Regions from separate parts of the Cobetia sp. SIMBA_158 genome, predicted to be linked through region 2. Evidence: predicted binding sites of a transcription regulator. Region 2 holds the regulator's gene; each other region holds the start of a gene.

Region 1 (5,398 bases), on a different contig from region 2:
GATCTTCCAGTAGCCCATGTTCCAGCCGGCAATCAGATAGCTGTCAGAGGTCTTCACCTTGCGGAAGTAGTAGTAGCCGATCGCGAACATGATCACGAAATAGCCAATGATATAGGAGTAGTACCAAGCCATTGTCGAGTCTCCGTTTATTGTTGATTGTTCTATGAAGGTCATGCATGGAGCAGGGCGTACGTGGCGTAGCAGGGACTGAAGCGACCCTCTGATTGTTGGGGATGATGCAGTGGGGCAGGTAGCGGACATGGCCGGGGCAACCATGTCTGGTCTTCGAATGTAACCCGTTACATCGACTCAATCTAGCCGAGAAAAAGGCACTGTCAAAAACATATTTCACCGGCGGACGAAAGTCTCATGCCGGCGCGATGGCAAGATTCTCGTGGGGAGGGATGTCATGCAAGAAGCGTCATCCTCATGCCTCTTCGCGCAGAAAACAGGTGCCGTAGCTGGAGGAAACGACGAAAACTCTGCCGCCATTCAGGCGATACGACTGCCAGAGGAATGAAGAGCTATACAGGTCGCGTCTCGCAACGCTGTCATGGCAGACGATTTTTTCTTCGGCCTGCAGTGGATGATAGCGGGGCGTACTCAGTCCGGAAGGCGGGCGAGCTCGATCAGGAAGGCGTACAGAATCACGGAGTCATCTGAAAGACGCACTGTGTCTTGACCAGCGTAAAGCCGCAGGCGGCATAGAATTTCCTGGCGACATCGCGCGCCTCATGGGTGCGAACCCGCAGGGTCAGCGCCTCGTCGGATGCCCAGGCGATGGCCTGCCTGGCCAATGCCCGCCCTGCGCCTTGTCGTTGCGCCTCTTGTGCGACGGACAGGCCCAGGATCTCGATGAAATCGGCTGAAGCGACACGAAAGACATGCTGGGCATGCAGCCAGCCAATCACTTCGCCCGCCTGTTCCGCCACCCAGATGCGGTCATGGCGTGACGCCAACAGGTGCTCCAGTCGCTGCAGGATCAACGCATCATCGTCGTGGGGCAGATAGCCCAGTGCGGACGCAACGCGTGAAATTCCCTGAGCATCCTTGGGTGTGGCAAGGCGAATCTTCATTGATGTTGTCCAGTCCCCATGACGATGATGATGGATGTTCGAGGGTCTCATTCGTCAGAGAGGCTCATGCATCGTCGTAGTGAATGATCGACAGCAGCTGAATCGGTACCTCGTTCAATTTCTCGGGGCCATGCGGCACACCGGCATCGAAAGCCAGGCTGTCACCGGGCCCCATGTCATAGAACTTGTCACCATGACGGTAGGTGAGGTTGCCGGAAAGCAGGTAGATGAATTCATGCCCGGCATGACAGAAGTTGGGGAAGACTTCGCTGGCGTCATCCATGGTGATCAGGAAGGGTTCGTAGCGCTTCTTGGGGCCTTGTTTGTAGCTCAACAGTTGGTAGGCATGGCCGACTTCCGTGCCGGTGCGCACTACCTGCATGCCTTGTCCGGCCTTGATGTGCTGGGCACCACGCCCGTTGACATCGTAATCGCTGAACAGCTTCGAGATCGGCAGGCTCAAGGCATTGCACAGCTTGTTGAGGGTATCGAGGCTGGTGGATACCTGGGCGTTCTCCACCTTGCTGATCATGCCTTGGCTGACACCGGCGATACGCGAGACGTCGGAAATCTTGTAGCCCTGCGAGACTCGCTGCTGCTTGAGCGCGCGCGCAATGTGCTGCTCGAGTCCCAGGCGTGTCTCGTCGGCTGCCGCGGTGATGGTCTCCTTCACCTCGGACTGCGCGACAGGTTCCGCGGCCAGCGAAGGCGCTTTCGTGTCAGACACTTTCGTGTCAGGCGCTGTCGGTTGAGGTGTATCGGAGGAATGTGAGGATTCTCGCGGCATGGATAACTCCTGTGGCGGAGGTGAATGCGATAAGGACAATGATCAGGCGGGGTGAGAATACGCGTCCTTGTGGGAGTCGTTGCGCGTCACCCGCGTGCGAATATCGGGTGACATTATCAAGTTTACCGCCAACCCTCATCCACGTTTGTGGCCAGTCCTCGGTCTGACTCCATGGCATGTGATGCAAGAGGCCTCCTCGACGCCATGCCGAGGAGGCCTCTCAGGTTTCACGCTATCCAGCATCACGCGATTCGCGCTGTCGCCGCGGGGCTTGAGCTTGTTGCCTCGTGGCTGTGGCGTGCGATCAGCCGCGAGCCAGTCGCTTGGCCTTTTCCGGGTCATCGAAGGGCAGGGAATGGCTGATGGCCGAGAGGCTGGTCTCGCCGTCAGTGCCGGTCTTGAGGGTCAGCGGGGTGCCATGCTCGGCATAGCCGGGCTCGAGACGTGCCAGCGCCATGGAACGATCGCTCAGGCGCGAGTACATGCCCTGGGTGATGACACCGACACACTTGCCGTCGGCGTAGACCTTGTCACCGATCTGGGCGACGTCTTTCGAATCCAGCAGCACGCCATAGACCTTGACGCGCTCCTTGCCCTGCAGCGCGAAGTGTTCGCTGGCGCCACGGAATTCGGTCTTGCCCGGCGAGACGGTGAAGTCCAGGCCCAGCTCCCACAAGGTGTCGCCCACCGGCTGGTCGGGGTACGGGTAGGTTTCGGAATTGTCCGCCGGGTAGAACAGCAGGTGGCTCTCGACCCGCAGCCAGTCAAGGGTACCGAAGCTGCACGGCTTGATGCCCATGTCGGCACCCTCCGCGAGGATCTGTTCCCACAGAGAGGGGGCATCCTTGGCCTTGCAGAAGATCTCGTAGCCACGCTCGCCGGTGTAGCCGGTGCGCGAGATCATCACGTGGCAGCCGAACAACTGGGTCTGCAGATGGTGGAAGTAACGCAGCTCACGGATACCCGGCACGTGACGCTCCAGGAAATCCACCGCGACCGGACCCTGCAGTGACATGTCATGCATGTCGTCATCGAAGGTCAGGCTGACGGCGCGCCCCAGGGCACTCTTGGCCAGCATTTCATTCGCGGTGCCCGTGCCGTGCACCACGAGGTAGGAGTTCGGCGCCAGGCAATAGACGATGCAGTCGTCGACGAACTTGCCGGCCTCATTCAAGACGCTGGCATACACCGACTTGCCCGGATACAGCTTGGACATGTCCCGCGTGGTGACGTAATCCAGCACGGCCTGAGCATGCGGGCCATTGCAGTGGATCTTCTTGAGCCCCGAGACATCCATCAGACCGGCGCGGGTGCGAATGGTCTCGTGGTCATCGGCCGTGTCCGAGACGGCGTAATTCCAGGCGGTGCCCATGCCATTCCAGTCTTCAAGCTCCGCGCCCAGCTTGCGGTGTTGTTCGGCCAGTGCCGAGATGCGCCATGAATTCGCCATGCGTCCCTTTCTCCTGTGAGTCGTGCTGCCTAGCGTAAATGGGGGGTGCCGTAGTCCTGCTGATGCTGGCGATGATGTCGCGCAAGACGCGCATCCGCCGCAGGAGGTGTTGTTGTTCTTTCGCCTCTTCAGGCGCTTCACCAGGGCTTGTGCCTGCTGCTTGCCTTGCCTGATCGCACGAGAGTCGATTCTTGGAAGGAAAGAAACATTCCCCATAGTTAAGCAAGGGGCTTGCCAATTCCGTCAAAGGCCATGGCCACGGCAGCCCTTGAGCGAGTCAGACGCCGATTGGCAGCACGAATCAGGGCGTGAATATTAGCGCTTTGCGTCATGATGGTGCGAAGAGAGGGCTTTGGGCACCGAAATGATGCCTATTTCGAGAAACGGGCAGGAATTCACTCAGGATCACTTGGCGTTTCCTGTGGGGTAAAACGAGCTTGGAAAATAAATTTACATGTAAAACAGGAGGTTGGTGAAAAGCTCTGGGCGGCAACTGGCGAAATGGCATGCTGCATGCTTTTCTTTGGGGGAAATAAAGTTGACCAGCAGGAATCACAAAAACTCGTTTCATCCGCTATCTTGACGTGGCGAGTCACCACAAGGGGTCAGGTTTCCCGGGGTGGCAGACAGTGTCGAGGGAGATGGAACCCGGTCCGCTCTCAGAGGAAACCCAGATGTCACCCGAAAACGCGCAACAGTTCATCAAGGATCACGACATTCGCTATCTGCTGGCGCAGTTCGTGGATATTCATGGCGCTGCCAAGACGAAGTCCGTGCCGGCCAATTGCCTGATGGATGTGGTCGAGAAGGGCGCCGGCTTTGCCGGCTTCGCCGTCAGTGGTCTCGGCATGTCGCCGGAGGGGCCGGACTTCATGGCGCGGGGTGATCTGAGCTCGTTGTCGCTGGTGCCGTGGCAGCCGGGCTATGCGCGCATGGCCTGTGATGGCTACGTCAATGGTCAGCCGTTCGCCAACGACAGCCGCGTGGTGCTGCTCAAGCAGCTGGAGCGCCTGAAGGAGAAGGGCTGGACGCTCAATAGCGGGCTGGAGCCGGAATTCTCGCTGTTCCGCAGGGGGGAGGCGGGTGAGCTGTTGCCGGTGGACGAGAGCGATACCCTCGCCAAGCCCTGCTACGACTACAAGGGCCTGTCGCGTTCGCGTGAATTCCTCGAACGTCTGGTCGAATCGCTGCAGGCGGTGGACTTCGACGTCTATCAGATCGATCACGAGGACGCCAACGGCCAGTTCGAGATCAACTACACCTACAGCGATGCGCTGACCTCGGCAGACCGCTTCACCTTCGTGCGCATGGCCGCCGGCGAGATCGCCAATGACCTGGGCATGGTGTGCTCCTTCATGCCCAAGCCGCTGGCGGACCGCCCGGGCAATGGCATGCACTTCCACCTGTCCGTGTGCGATGACACCGGCCGCAACCTGTTCGGCGATGATTCCGACGCCCAGGGCATGGGCCTATCGCCGCTGGCGTACCACTTCCTCGGCGGACTGCTGGCACATGCTCCGGCGCTGTGTGCCTTTGCCGCGCCGACCGTCAATTCCTACAAGCGTCTGGTCGGTGGTGGCAGCACCAGCGGCGCGACCTGGGCGCCGGTCTTCATCGCCTACGGGGACAACAACCGCTCGGCCATGGTGCGTGTGCCCTACGGTCGCCTCGAGTTCCGCCTGCCGGACGCCGGCTGCAACCCCTATCTCGTGCACGCCGCCATCATCGCGGCGGGGCTGGATGGCGTAGCGCGCAAGCTGGACCCGGGCACGCCCCACAACATAAATCTCTACTCGCTGACCCCGAGCGAATGCGCCGAGAAGGGCATCGAGAAGCTGCCGCAGAATCTGGCGCTGGCCATCGATGCGCTCGAGGCGGACAGCATTCTGCGCGAGAGCCTGGGCGAGGGAATCTGCGCCGAGTTCATGCGCCTCAAGCGCGAGGAATGGCTGGATTACAACGCGCAGGTCAGTGCCTGGGAAGTCCAGCGCTACGCCGAATTCTTCTGATCTCATCCGGCGGCGCTCGCGGATCTCGCGGGGCATGCCAGACGAGGGTCGCCACTGTCACCACCACGCTCAAGAC
Region 2 (5,398 bases):
CACGCGGCGTGGCGATCCAGTCCATGACCTCGCCGCATATCGAGCACACGCCAGGCGATGACGTGACCCGGGCGCAGACCCCGAAGATTCGCACCAACGACAGTGAAGACCGCCGCTGGTATGCCACGGGTGACAGTGGCGTGTTGAGCGCCGGCGGCGACACCTTCACCCTCAAGGGTGATGCCAGACTGCGCCAGCCCGATGACCGCTGGACCCTCGATACCGATGTCCTGCACTACAGCCGTGATCAGAATCGCGCCTGGAGTGACGTGCCGGTCGTGATCACCCAGAATGGCCAGCATGTCGAAAGCGACAGCTTCAGCGCCGACCTCTCACAGGATTCCGCCGTGCTGCAGGGCCGTGTTCGCAGCGTCCTGCAACCCGGCACAGGCCAGAGCGAGGCCAGCAAGGAAGCCGAGCGCATCGACTCGGGCGCCGACAGCACCACCTCCGATGATGGGCGCGTCAACAGCACCTTCGAGGCAGCGCCTGCCAGCGGTGAATGAATCCGCCGGGCTGGCCTTCACGCCATGACCCGCGCCGCAACACCTTCTTCTCTGCCGCTCGATGGCATCATTGCTCGGGCGGCGACCCCGTCATGCCAAGGAGCCACCATGACTTCCACGACTCGCAAGCCCTTGACGGCCTGTCGCCAGACCCTCAACAGCGGTGTCATGGCGCTCTGCCTGGCACTGGGCATGTCCACCTTCGCCCCGGCCGCCATGGCGCTGGACAGCGATGCCAGCCAGCCGATCAACATCGCCGCGGACGCCCTGTCGCTCGATGACAAGGCCGGTACCGCCACCTACACCGGCCAGGTGGAGATGCGCCAGGGCAGCATGAAACTCGATGCCAGCCGCGTCGATATCAGCCGCGCCGGCAGCGGCGAGATCTCGCTGGTCAAGGCCACCGGCAAGCGTGCCTACCTGGAACAGCAACCCGCACCCGACGAGAAGCTGGTCAAGGGCTGGGCCGACACCATCCGCTACCATGCACTGGAGCGCCGCGTGGAGCTGGTCGGCAACGCGCGTCTCGAGAAAGGCGATGACACCTTCGAAGGCGGCTACGTGGAGTACTTCCTCGACAAGCGCCAGGTGAACGCCAACAACAGCAAGACGGCACAGCAGACCGAAGGCGGTCGCGTGCACATGACTCTGACGCCACGCGGCGCCAATGCCAGCAAGGAAAACTGAGTCATGACTGCTGCTACTCCGCGTACGCTGAGCGCTCGCCATCTGGCCAAGGCCTACAAGGGCCGCAAGGTGGTCAAGGACATCTCGCTGGAGATCCGCCAGGGCGACATCGTCGGCCTGCTGGGCCCCAACGGCGCCGGCAAGACGACCTCGTTCTACATGATCGTCGGACTGGTGCGCGCCGATGCCGGCAACGTCTCCATCGATGACAAGGACCTCTCCGCTGCCGCCATGCATCAGCGTGCACGCGCCGGCATCGGCTATCTGCCGCAGGAAGCGTCGATCTTCCGCAAGCTGTCGGTGGCCGACAACATCATGGCGATCCTGGAGACCCGCAAGGACCTGGATCGCAATGGCCGCAAGGCACGCCTTGAAGAGTTGCTCGAGGAATTCAGCATCACGCACATCCGCGCCAGTGCCGGTATGAGCCTGTCCGGTGGCGAGCGTCGTCGGGTCGAGATCGCCCGTGCACTGGCCACCGAGCCGGACTTCGTGCTGCTCGATGAGCCCTTCGCCGGCGTCGACCCCATCTCGGTGGGCGAGATCAAGAGCATCGTGCGCCAACTGCGCGACCGTGGCATCGGCGTGCTGATCACCGACCACAACGTGCGCGAGACACTCGATATCTGTGACACCGCCTATATCGTCGGCGATGGCCAGATCATCGCCCACGGTGATGCAGACTCCATCCTGGCCAACCAGCAGGTGCGCGACGTCTACCTGGGCCACGAGTTCAAGCTCTAGGGACTGCGGCTGCGCTGAGTCCTCGCGAGGTAAAAGCTTCGAAAGCCGCTGCGTGATTTTATCGCGTAGCGGCTTTTTCATGTCTGACATCAGACGCATGCATGACGTCCATACCACCTTGGTGGAAACATGGCATGCAAGTTGCTTTAATATTCACGGCAACCACTTGTCAGTGCCCCAAGTCACGGTATAGCGTAGTAAGCACGTTCCTTTGCCGTGAATTGACTGACTCCATGAAACCCACCCTGCAACTCCGCCTCGGCACCTCGCTGACCATGACGCCGCAGCTCCAGCAAGCGATCCAGCTGCTGCAGCTGTCGACGCTCGACCTGCGTCAGGAGATTCAGCAAGCCCTCGAGTCCAACCCCATGTTGGAGCTCGACGAGGACTACGAGTCGCTGGATGTCGTCGAGACACAGGATTCAAGCGAGATCTCCACTGCCGACTCCTCGAGCGAGATTCCCGAGGAATACCCCCTCGACAGTGACTGGTCGGACCTCTACCAGGACCACGCCGGTAGCCTGACCAGCTCCGGCAGTGGCAGCGGGAGTGAAGAAGGGCCGGACTTCGATCGCAATACCAGTGTCGAGAGCCTGCAGGACCACCTGCGCTGGCAGCTGGCGATGACCGACCTCGATGGCCGTGAACGCCAGATGGCGGAGAGCCTGATCGATGCCGTCGACGGTGCCGGCTATCTGAGCCTGTCACTCGACGAGCTGGTCGATGGCCTGCGCGGCCAGGGCCTGCCCGGCCTCAAGGCCTCCGAACTCGAGCAGGTATTGCTGCGTCTGCAGCAGTTCGACCCGACCGGCGTCTTCGCCCGTGATCTGCGCGAATGCCTGCTGCTGCAACTGGCACTGCTGCCGGATGACCTGCCGCTGCTGGCGCAGGCGCGCCGCCTGGTACGTCAATTCCTCGAGGCACTGGGCAACGATGATCGCAAGCTGCTCAAGCGCCGCCTGAGCCTTGACGATGACGAGCTGGATCACGTCATTCGTCTGGTGCGTGCGCTCGATCCGCGTCCGGCATCCGCTTGGGGCGAGCCCGCCAGCGATTACGTGATCCCAGATCTGCTGGTGCGCCATACCCGCCATGGCTGGCAGGTCGAGCTCAACCCGGAAGCGCTGCCCAAGCTGCGCATCCAGCCGGAATACGCCGCACTGATCAAGCGTGCCGACAAGTCCGCCGACAACACCTTCCTCAAGGACAACCTGCAGGAAGCGCGCTGGCTGATGAAGAGCCTGTCATCACGCAATGACACCCTGCTCAAGGTCGGCCGCGAGATCATGGCACGCCAGATCGATTTCCTCGAGCAAGGCGAGGAAGGCATGAAGCCGCTGATTCTGGCCAACATCGCCGAAGTGGTCGAGATGCACGAATCGACCATCTCGCGGGTCACGACCCAGAAGTACATCCACACCCCACGCGGCGTCTTCGAGCTCAAGTTCTTCTTCTCGAGCCAGGTCGGTGGCAGCGGCAGTGGCGACGCCCACTCAAGCACCGCCATTCGTGCCCGCATCCGCAAGCTGATCGCGGAAGAGCCGGCCCGCAAGCCTCTCTCCGACTCGCGGCTGGTCGACCTGCTCGCCAGCGATGGCATCGAGGTCGCACGCCGTACCGTGGCCAAGTATCGCGAAGCGATGGGCATCCCCTCCTCCAGCGAGCGCAAGCGTCTGGCCTGACGCGTCACCTGCGGCTGCCATGCCCTGCTTTCACCTCCACAATGGCAGCCGCCGCCAACCTCAAGCGCTGGATTTTCCGCTCATCAGCCTCTGACTTCGCGGGTAGCGGTACGCCTGTCGTACGCTCTGTCATGCCGTCAACCGCTCATCAATTGCCCGTCATGGGCCATGACGGCGCGCAGGATGACGGTAAAAAACCGCCGTTCCGGCAGCGTCATTCACCGTCAATCGCATGTTTTTAAAGTCACTTTTGCGCGCATTGCACCTGGATGACACCCGGAGAACCTCCCGGAACGCCGCTTGCTCCACGCAATCGAAGCGCCTGAAAGGCGACGTACATGCAGGGATTGGCGACGAAAACCCGCCTTCTTGCGCGTCTTTCACGCACCACCCATCAGACGTGCCCTTGAAGTCCACTCCGACACCCCTCACTGAGTTGAAGACAAGCACTGAGCCACGATGCAGCGCAGCGTTGATCTTTGCGCAAAGCTTGGGCATTGTCGGTACAGACGCTCACGACTTCTGACGCCACTGGCAAGGGTGCGAAAACATCGCCAGACGGTGGCCGTCAAGCCTGTTGCAGAGCGTCCGATCAGGGTTTGCTCGTAGTCAAAAAGGGTTACAATTGAATGGCAACCCGCTGGATAAAGGAGCGTGTCCATGCAAGTGAATATCACCGGGCATCATGTGGAACTTACCGATCCTCTCCGCGATTACGTCAACGAGAAGCTCGCTCGCCTCGAACGGCATTACGACAACATCACCAATGTTCAGGTGACACTGTCGATCGAGAAGGAGCGCCAGCAGGCTGCCTGCACCTTGCACGCGGCAGGCGCTGACCTCCACGCCCTGGCAGAAGACCCCAACATGTACGCTGCCATCGACGCGCTCGCCGACAAGCTGGATCGCCAGCTGGTCAAACACAAGGAAAAGTCCCAAGCTCGCTCTCAGGGCACCGGGACCCGTTGACCTTCAGCCATGACACTTGATCAGATCCTTCCCCCCGAGCGCACGCTGTACGGTGTCCCCGGGGGGAGCAAGAAGCGGGTGCTTGAATTCTTCAGCACCTTCATCGCACAGAACATTCCCAGCCTGGATAGCCAGGAAGTCTTCTCGCGCCTGATCGGGCGCGAGAGACTGGGGTCGACCGGCATTGGCCACGGTGTGGCCGTGCCCCATGCACGCAGCCCGCATTGCAAGACGCCAATCGCTGCGTTTCTGAAGCTCGGTGAACCCATCGACTTCGATGCCATCGACGGAGAACCCATCGATCTGCTGTTCGTGCTGCTGGTGCCTGAGGAAGCGGATGAGACCCATCTGACGCTGCTCGGGCAGGTCGCGGAATTGCTCAATTCCCCGACCAATCGCTCGGCCCTGCGCCAGGCAGACAGCCAGCGTGCACTCTTTGAGGCATTGACCCAAGCCATCGCCGAATTACCGGCGCGCTGAATGACAGGCCCGGACATCGTCCGGGCTTTCGTCTTGCTGGCCTTCCATCGGCCGACGTACAGCGCACTGATAGCGGGCAGCCTTCTGCCCCACCCCTGCATTCTTTCGACGTTGACCTCGCCCTTGGAGAGCACTTCATGAAGATCGTGATCATCAGCGGCCGCTCCGGCTCCGGGAAATCCATCGCTCTCCAGGCGCTGGAAGATATTGGCTACTACGCCATCGACAATCTGCCCGGCATGCTGCTGGCGCCACTGGTCGATCAGCTCGAAAAGGACAGCCCGGCGCGCCGGCGCATCGCGGTCTCCATCGATGCCCGCAACCTGCCGG
Region 3 (5,398 bases), on a different contig from region 2:
TCCCGCTACTCGGCGCACTATGGCCCGAATGGCGAGGTCAGCGGCTTCAACAACATCGAGCTGATCACCGACCGTTCGCTGGAGATCAACCTGCGCGAGATCACCCAGGTCAAGAAGGACTGGCCGGACCGCGCGCTGATCGTCTCGCTGATGGTGCCGTGCGAGGAAGAGGCCTGGAAGACCATCCTGCCGCAGGTCGAAGCCACCGGCTGTGACGGCATCGAACTCAACTTCGGCTGCCCCCACGGCATGCCGGAACGCGGCATGGGCGCGGCGGTGGGCCAGATGCCGGAGTATGTCGAGCAGGTCACGCGCTGGTGCAAGACCTACAGCTCGCTGCCGGTGATCGTCAAGCTGACGCCCAACATCACCGACGTGCGTGAACCGGCCAAGGCCGCCTGGCGTGGCGGCGCCGATGCCGTCTCGCTGATCAACACCATCAACTCCATCACCCACCTGGATCTCGACCGCATGGTCGCGCATCCCATCGTCGGCGACCGCAGCACCCACGGCGGCTATTGCGGCAGCGCCGTGAAGCCCATCGCACTGAACATGGTGGCCGAGATAGCGCGCACACCAGAAACCGCAAACCTGCCGATCTCCGGCATCGGCGGCATCTCCAACTGGGAAGATGCGGCGGAATTCATCGCCCTCGGCGCGGGCAGCGTGCAGGTGTGCACGGCGGCGATGCTGCATGGCTTCCGTATCGTCGAGGAGATGAAGGACGGCCTGGGACGCTGGATGGACAGCAAGGGCTATCAGCGTATCGACGAGTTCTCGCGCGCGGCGGTGCCCAACACCACCGACTGGAAGCAGCTGGACATGAACTATCAGGTGATCGCCCGCATCGACCAGGACAAGTGCATCGGCTGCGGACGCTGCTATATCGCCTGCGAGGACACCTCACACCAGGCCATCATGCATCTGGCCAAGGACAACGGCACCGCCCGCTATGAGGTGAAGGACGCCGACTGCGTGGGCTGCAACCTGTGCGAGATCACCTGCCCGGTCGAGGACTGCATCACCATGGAAGTGCAGGACACCGGCAAGCCGTACATGAACTGGATGGAGGACCCGCGCAATCCGCATCGCGCGGCCTGATCGTCTGGTGCTCCTCCGATCGCGGGGCGCAGCTAGCAATAGATGGGAACCAAAAAAAGGGGCTGCCAGCAATGGCAGCCCCTTCTTCATTGTCTTGATGATCCAGCAATGATGACGATGATTAGCTTCATGATAATTAAATCATGAAGCCACCTGCTGGCTCAGGCGGACAAACCGACGCCCTTCAGCAGCACCCGAGTCACGTTCTGCACCGCCTGCTCGAATTCCCGATCACTCAGCGCCTTGCCCTGATTGAGCACCGCGATCTGATGATCGAAGTCGGCGTAGTGCTGGGTGCTGGCCCAGATCATGTACAGGTAGGCGGAGGCATCGACGTTGTCGATGCGGCCCTCGCCGATCCACTGGCGCAGGCGTGACTTCTTCATCTCGGCCCACTCGTCGAGCCACACCGTCAGCTCTTCGCCCAACACCGGCGCGCCCTGCATGATCTCGCTGGCCCACACCTTGGAGCCATAGGGGCGCTGGCGCGAGTGCATCATCTTGGCGCGAATGTAGGTGGAGAGCACCAGCTGCGGGTCGTCGTAGGCCTCGAAGCACAGCGCATCTTCCTTCCACAGCGCCAACAGGCCATCGAGCACCGCGCGATACAGCGCTTCCTTGGTGCTGAAGTAGTAATGCAGATTGGACTTGGGCAGCTCTACCTCGGCGGCAATATCGACCATGCTGGCGCCGACATAGCCCTTGAGAGCGAAGATCTTTTCGGCGGCGAGCAGGATGCGGCCGACATTATCCTTGCGAATCTGAGACTTGCGAGTGGTCATGCGATCCCCTGACGCGGTGCTGGCAGTGCGATGAGAATATCACAACCGCACTGCCAACATGTCTGAGCCGTCAGGTTTGCCCTGTCATCCGGCAAAGGAGATGGCGACTTCTCTGCAAGTGCTGTGCAATCCCGCGCCAGCGCGGACCGGCAAGAACCGCGCCCGCGACATCACTCGAAGACCGCGCCATCGATGAAGCCATCCGCCGGCATCGGCACCTGGCCCGCCTCGCCGCTCAGCCACCAGGGCGCCGGATGCGTGCCTTCACTGCGCTCATCCGCCACCGGCACCACCATGCCCAGCTTGCGGGCCGCCGTGCGGTAGAGATCCGGGCGTACACAACGTGTCAGCGTCGCCTCGAGATCCTCGTCATTGAAGCCCTGCAGATGCCCCCAGCGCTGCATCTGGGCGATGTACCAGCGCGTCTGGGAACGCCACGGGAAGTTGGCCGCATAGCGATGGAAGATGGTCCAGCCGGGATTGTGCTGCTGAAACTCGTCCACCGACTGCTCGACATCGACATCTTCCAGTCCGCGCGTCACCACGCTCATCGGCACCTCCGGCATGCCCTCGTCATGCAGCCACTCGGCGGCTCTGGCCCGATTGCCGGGGCGGTCCAGCCAGGCGCAGGCATTGAGCAGCGCGCGAATCAGCGCCTGATGCGCCAGCGGATGCTGCTCCGCCCAGTCCTCGCGCACGCCCAGCACCTTTTCCTGCCCGAAGCGCCAGATATCGTGACTGCCCGCCACCACCTGCCCCATGCCCTGCGCCGCCGCCAGACTGTTCCAGGGCTCACCGACACAGAAGCCATCCAGCGCACCGCTGGCCAGCTGCGCCGCCATCAGCGGCGGCGCCACGGCGCGCATCTCGACGTCGCGGTCCGGGTTGATGCCGCCCGCCGCCAGCCAGTAGCGCAACAGATAACGATGCGAAGAGAACGGGTGCACGCTGGCCAGCTTGAGCAGTGGCTCGCCGCGCTGCTTGCGCTCGTGCACATGCGCCGCCAGCGCCTTCGCGACCTGCAACGGACTGGAGAGGTCGTGGCCGTCCTCGCCGAGGGTGGCCATCAGCGCGCGCGACAGCGTGATGGAGTTGCCACCCAGATTGAGCGTCATGGCACTGATCACCGGCGTGGCGCGGCCATCCAGGCCCAGGGTCGAGGTCAGCGGCATCAGCGCCAGCATCTGCGCACCCTGCAGCACACCGGTCTGCAGGTCATCACGCAACGCCGCCCACGAGGGTTGCCACTTGAGTGTCACCGCCAGCCCCTCCTCGCGGAAAAGCCCCAACTGCTCAGCGACCACGAAGGGCGCGGCATCATTGAGTGGCATCAGGCCCAGCGTCAGCTGATGGCCATTCAGGGGTACATCTGTGGGCATCACGCACACCTCTTGAACGATCGAGAGAGAAGGACAGTACGGCGACCGGCTCAGCGCCGACGCGCGGCCTTGAGCAGCTCATCGGCCAGCTCATGCAGGGCCAGGCGCCGGTTCATGGCGGTCTTGCGCAGGTATTGGTAGGCGGCATCTTCACTGAGCCCGCGCGTCTCCATCACCACGGCCTTGGCGCGATCGACGCTGCGCCGCTGCACCAATGTGGTCTGGGTGCGGTTGAGCTCCCCCTTGAGCGCACGGTGCGCCTCGAAGCTGGTGATGGCGACCTCGACCATGCTGCGCACCATCGCTGGCATGACGTGGTCCACCACATAGGCCGAGACACCGGCGCCGGCCGCCTCACGCACGAGGTCCGGGGCATCTTCACTGGCCAGCATGATCATCGGCTTGGGATAGCGTCGCCCCAGCTGGCCGAGATGTTCCAGGGTGTCGCGGCTGGGCAGGTCGGCGTCGATGATCACCGCATCGGGCTGATGCTGCTCGACCAGCGCGTGCAGGTCCTCGTGCTCGTCAACGCGCAGCGCCACCTCGAAGCCAGCGCTCAATAGCGCCTGCTCCAGCGCGGCGGAGCGCTCACTGCGGACATCGACGATCAGCACGGTCACGGGCATGTCAGGTTTCCTTGGGTCGGGCATGAGACTTGCCGTACACCCAAGCAGGATTCGTGCCGCAATCTGGTGCAACCCTGTGGCCAAAGGCCTTCAGAGCGGCCGAGCCGAAAGCGTCGCTGCACTGCAATGAGGCACGCGCCGTCCCGACCCTCCCAGCGCCAGTCGCGTGCGCCAGACTGGTACCTCGCGCCTTGCTGACGCACCGCCAGCGCGCATCGAGCGCGCATCCAGCCCGGGACACCGCCTGCGCGCGCCAACCCACCGCCCTCGCCAAGCCATTGATCTTCTGGGACTTGTCCCGCCCACACCCCCGCAACTGGCGCGCTACTTGCTTTGTTCCTGTCACTTGCCGCACAGACGCTCTGCTGCCGGCAACCATGGCATCACCGACTGCTGCCATCGCTATCCATGACGTGGACCAGGCTCTTCGGAGTACGAGTGCGTCGAACCAGGCCCCTCAATGACGAGGCGCCCTCGCTGTCGTTCATTCACAGCCGTTCGACCACTCGCCGAGCACACCTGACTTCGTGCCCGGCACCGACGCTGAATCAGGAGCCCACTCATGGATATCCGCAACAAGGCCAGCCGCATCCGGCTGTTCAGCTTCAACACTCCGCAAATGCGCGCCTTCCACATGTCGTGGTTCGCCTTCCACGTCTGCTTCTTCGGCTGGTTCGGCATCGCGCCGCTGATGGCCGTGGTGCGTGACGACCTTGGCCTGACCAAGACCCAGATCGGCAACACCATCATCGCCTCCGTCGCCATCACGGTGATCGTGCGCCTCGCCATCGGCGTGCTGTGTGATCGCATCGGGCCACGCAAGGCCTACACCTGGCTGCTGTGCCTCGGCTCGCTGCCGGTGATGTGCATCGGCTTCGCCGACAGCTTCGAATCCTTCTTCCTGGCCCGTCTGGCCATCGGTGCCATCGGCGCCTCCTTCGTCATCACCCAGTACCACACCTCCGTGATGTTCGGCCCCAACGTGGTCGGCACCGCCAACGCCACCACCGCGGGCTGGGGCAACCTGGGCGGCGGCACCACCCAGATGCTGATGCCGCTGGTGATGGCCGGCCTGCTGATGCTGGGCGTCGAGCAGACCCTGGGCTGGCGTCTGGCGATGGTCGTGCCGGGCATCGTGCTGTTCCTGACCGGTATCGCCTACTACTTCTTCACCCAGGATGCGCCGGACGGCAACTTCAGCGAGCTGCGTGAGCGTGGTGAGCTGCCCAAGGCCGAGAAGGAATACAGCATGCGCGCCACCTTCGGCGCGGCGGCACGCGACATTCGCGTCTGGGCCCTGTTCCTCGTCTATGGCGCCTGCTTCGGGGTCGAGCTGACCATCAACAACGTCGCCGCCATCTACTTCTTCGATCACTTCGATCTCGATCTTGCCACCGCCGGTCTCATCGCAGGGCTGTTCGGCCTGATGAACCTGTTCGCCCGCACCCTGGGCGGCGTGTTCTCCGACCTGTTCGCCCGCCAGTCCGGCCTCAAGGGCCGCGTGCGCTGG

What was found. The regulator sigma-54, encoded in region 2, starts transcription at its own class of promoters, with help from an activator protein. The targets are predictions, from matches to a motif close to TGGCACNNNNNTTGCTNT.
Region 1: R2R70_RS12385 (aminomethyltransferase family protein) is a predicted target of sigma-54. The motif match lies at 3,533-3,550, and genes of this name have one in related genera.
Region 3: R2R70_RS10935 (ANTAR domain-containing response regulator) is a predicted target of sigma-54. The motif match lies at 3,930-3,947, and genes of this name have one in related genera.

The regions. Positions count from the first base shown of each region.
Region 1 is NZ_JAWJYL010000007.1:145,669-151,066, forward strand. Features, by position in the region: gene R2R70_RS12370 (sodium:solute symporter family protein) at 1-132, opposite strand, end outside; gene R2R70_RS12375 (GNAT family N-acetyltransferase) at 648-1,076, opposite strand; gene R2R70_RS12380 (helix-turn-helix domain-containing protein) at 1,141-1,803, opposite strand; gene R2R70_RS12385 (aminomethyltransferase family protein) at 2,168-3,313, opposite strand; gene glnT (type III glutamate--ammonia ligase) at 3,988-5,322, shown strand.
Region 2 is NZ_JAWJYL010000001.1:57,961-63,358, reverse strand. Features, by position in the region: gene lptC (LPS export ABC transporter periplasmic protein LptC) at 1-506, shown strand, start outside; gene lptA (lipopolysaccharide transport periplasmic protein LptA) at 615-1,193, shown strand; gene lptB (LPS export ABC transporter ATP-binding protein) at 1,197-1,937, shown strand; gene R2R70_RS00250 (RNA polymerase factor sigma-54) at 2,171-3,619, shown strand; gene hpf (ribosome hibernation-promoting factor, HPF/YfiA family) at 4,280-4,588, shown strand; gene R2R70_RS00240 (PTS sugar transporter subunit IIA) at 4,598-5,068, shown strand; gene rapZ (RNase adapter RapZ) at 5,206-5,398, shown strand, end outside.
Region 3 is NZ_JAWJYL010000006.1:11,733-17,130, reverse strand. Features, by position in the region: gene preA (NAD-dependent dihydropyrimidine dehydrogenase subunit PreA) at 1-1,101, shown strand, start outside; gene R2R70_RS10945 (TetR/AcrR family transcriptional regulator) at 1,263-1,883, opposite strand; gene R2R70_RS10940 (CmpA/NrtA family ABC transporter substrate-binding protein) at 2,054-3,262, opposite strand; gene R2R70_RS10935 (ANTAR domain-containing response regulator) at 3,313-3,888, opposite strand; gene R2R70_RS10930 (NarK family nitrate/nitrite MFS transporter) at 4,451-5,398, shown strand, end outside.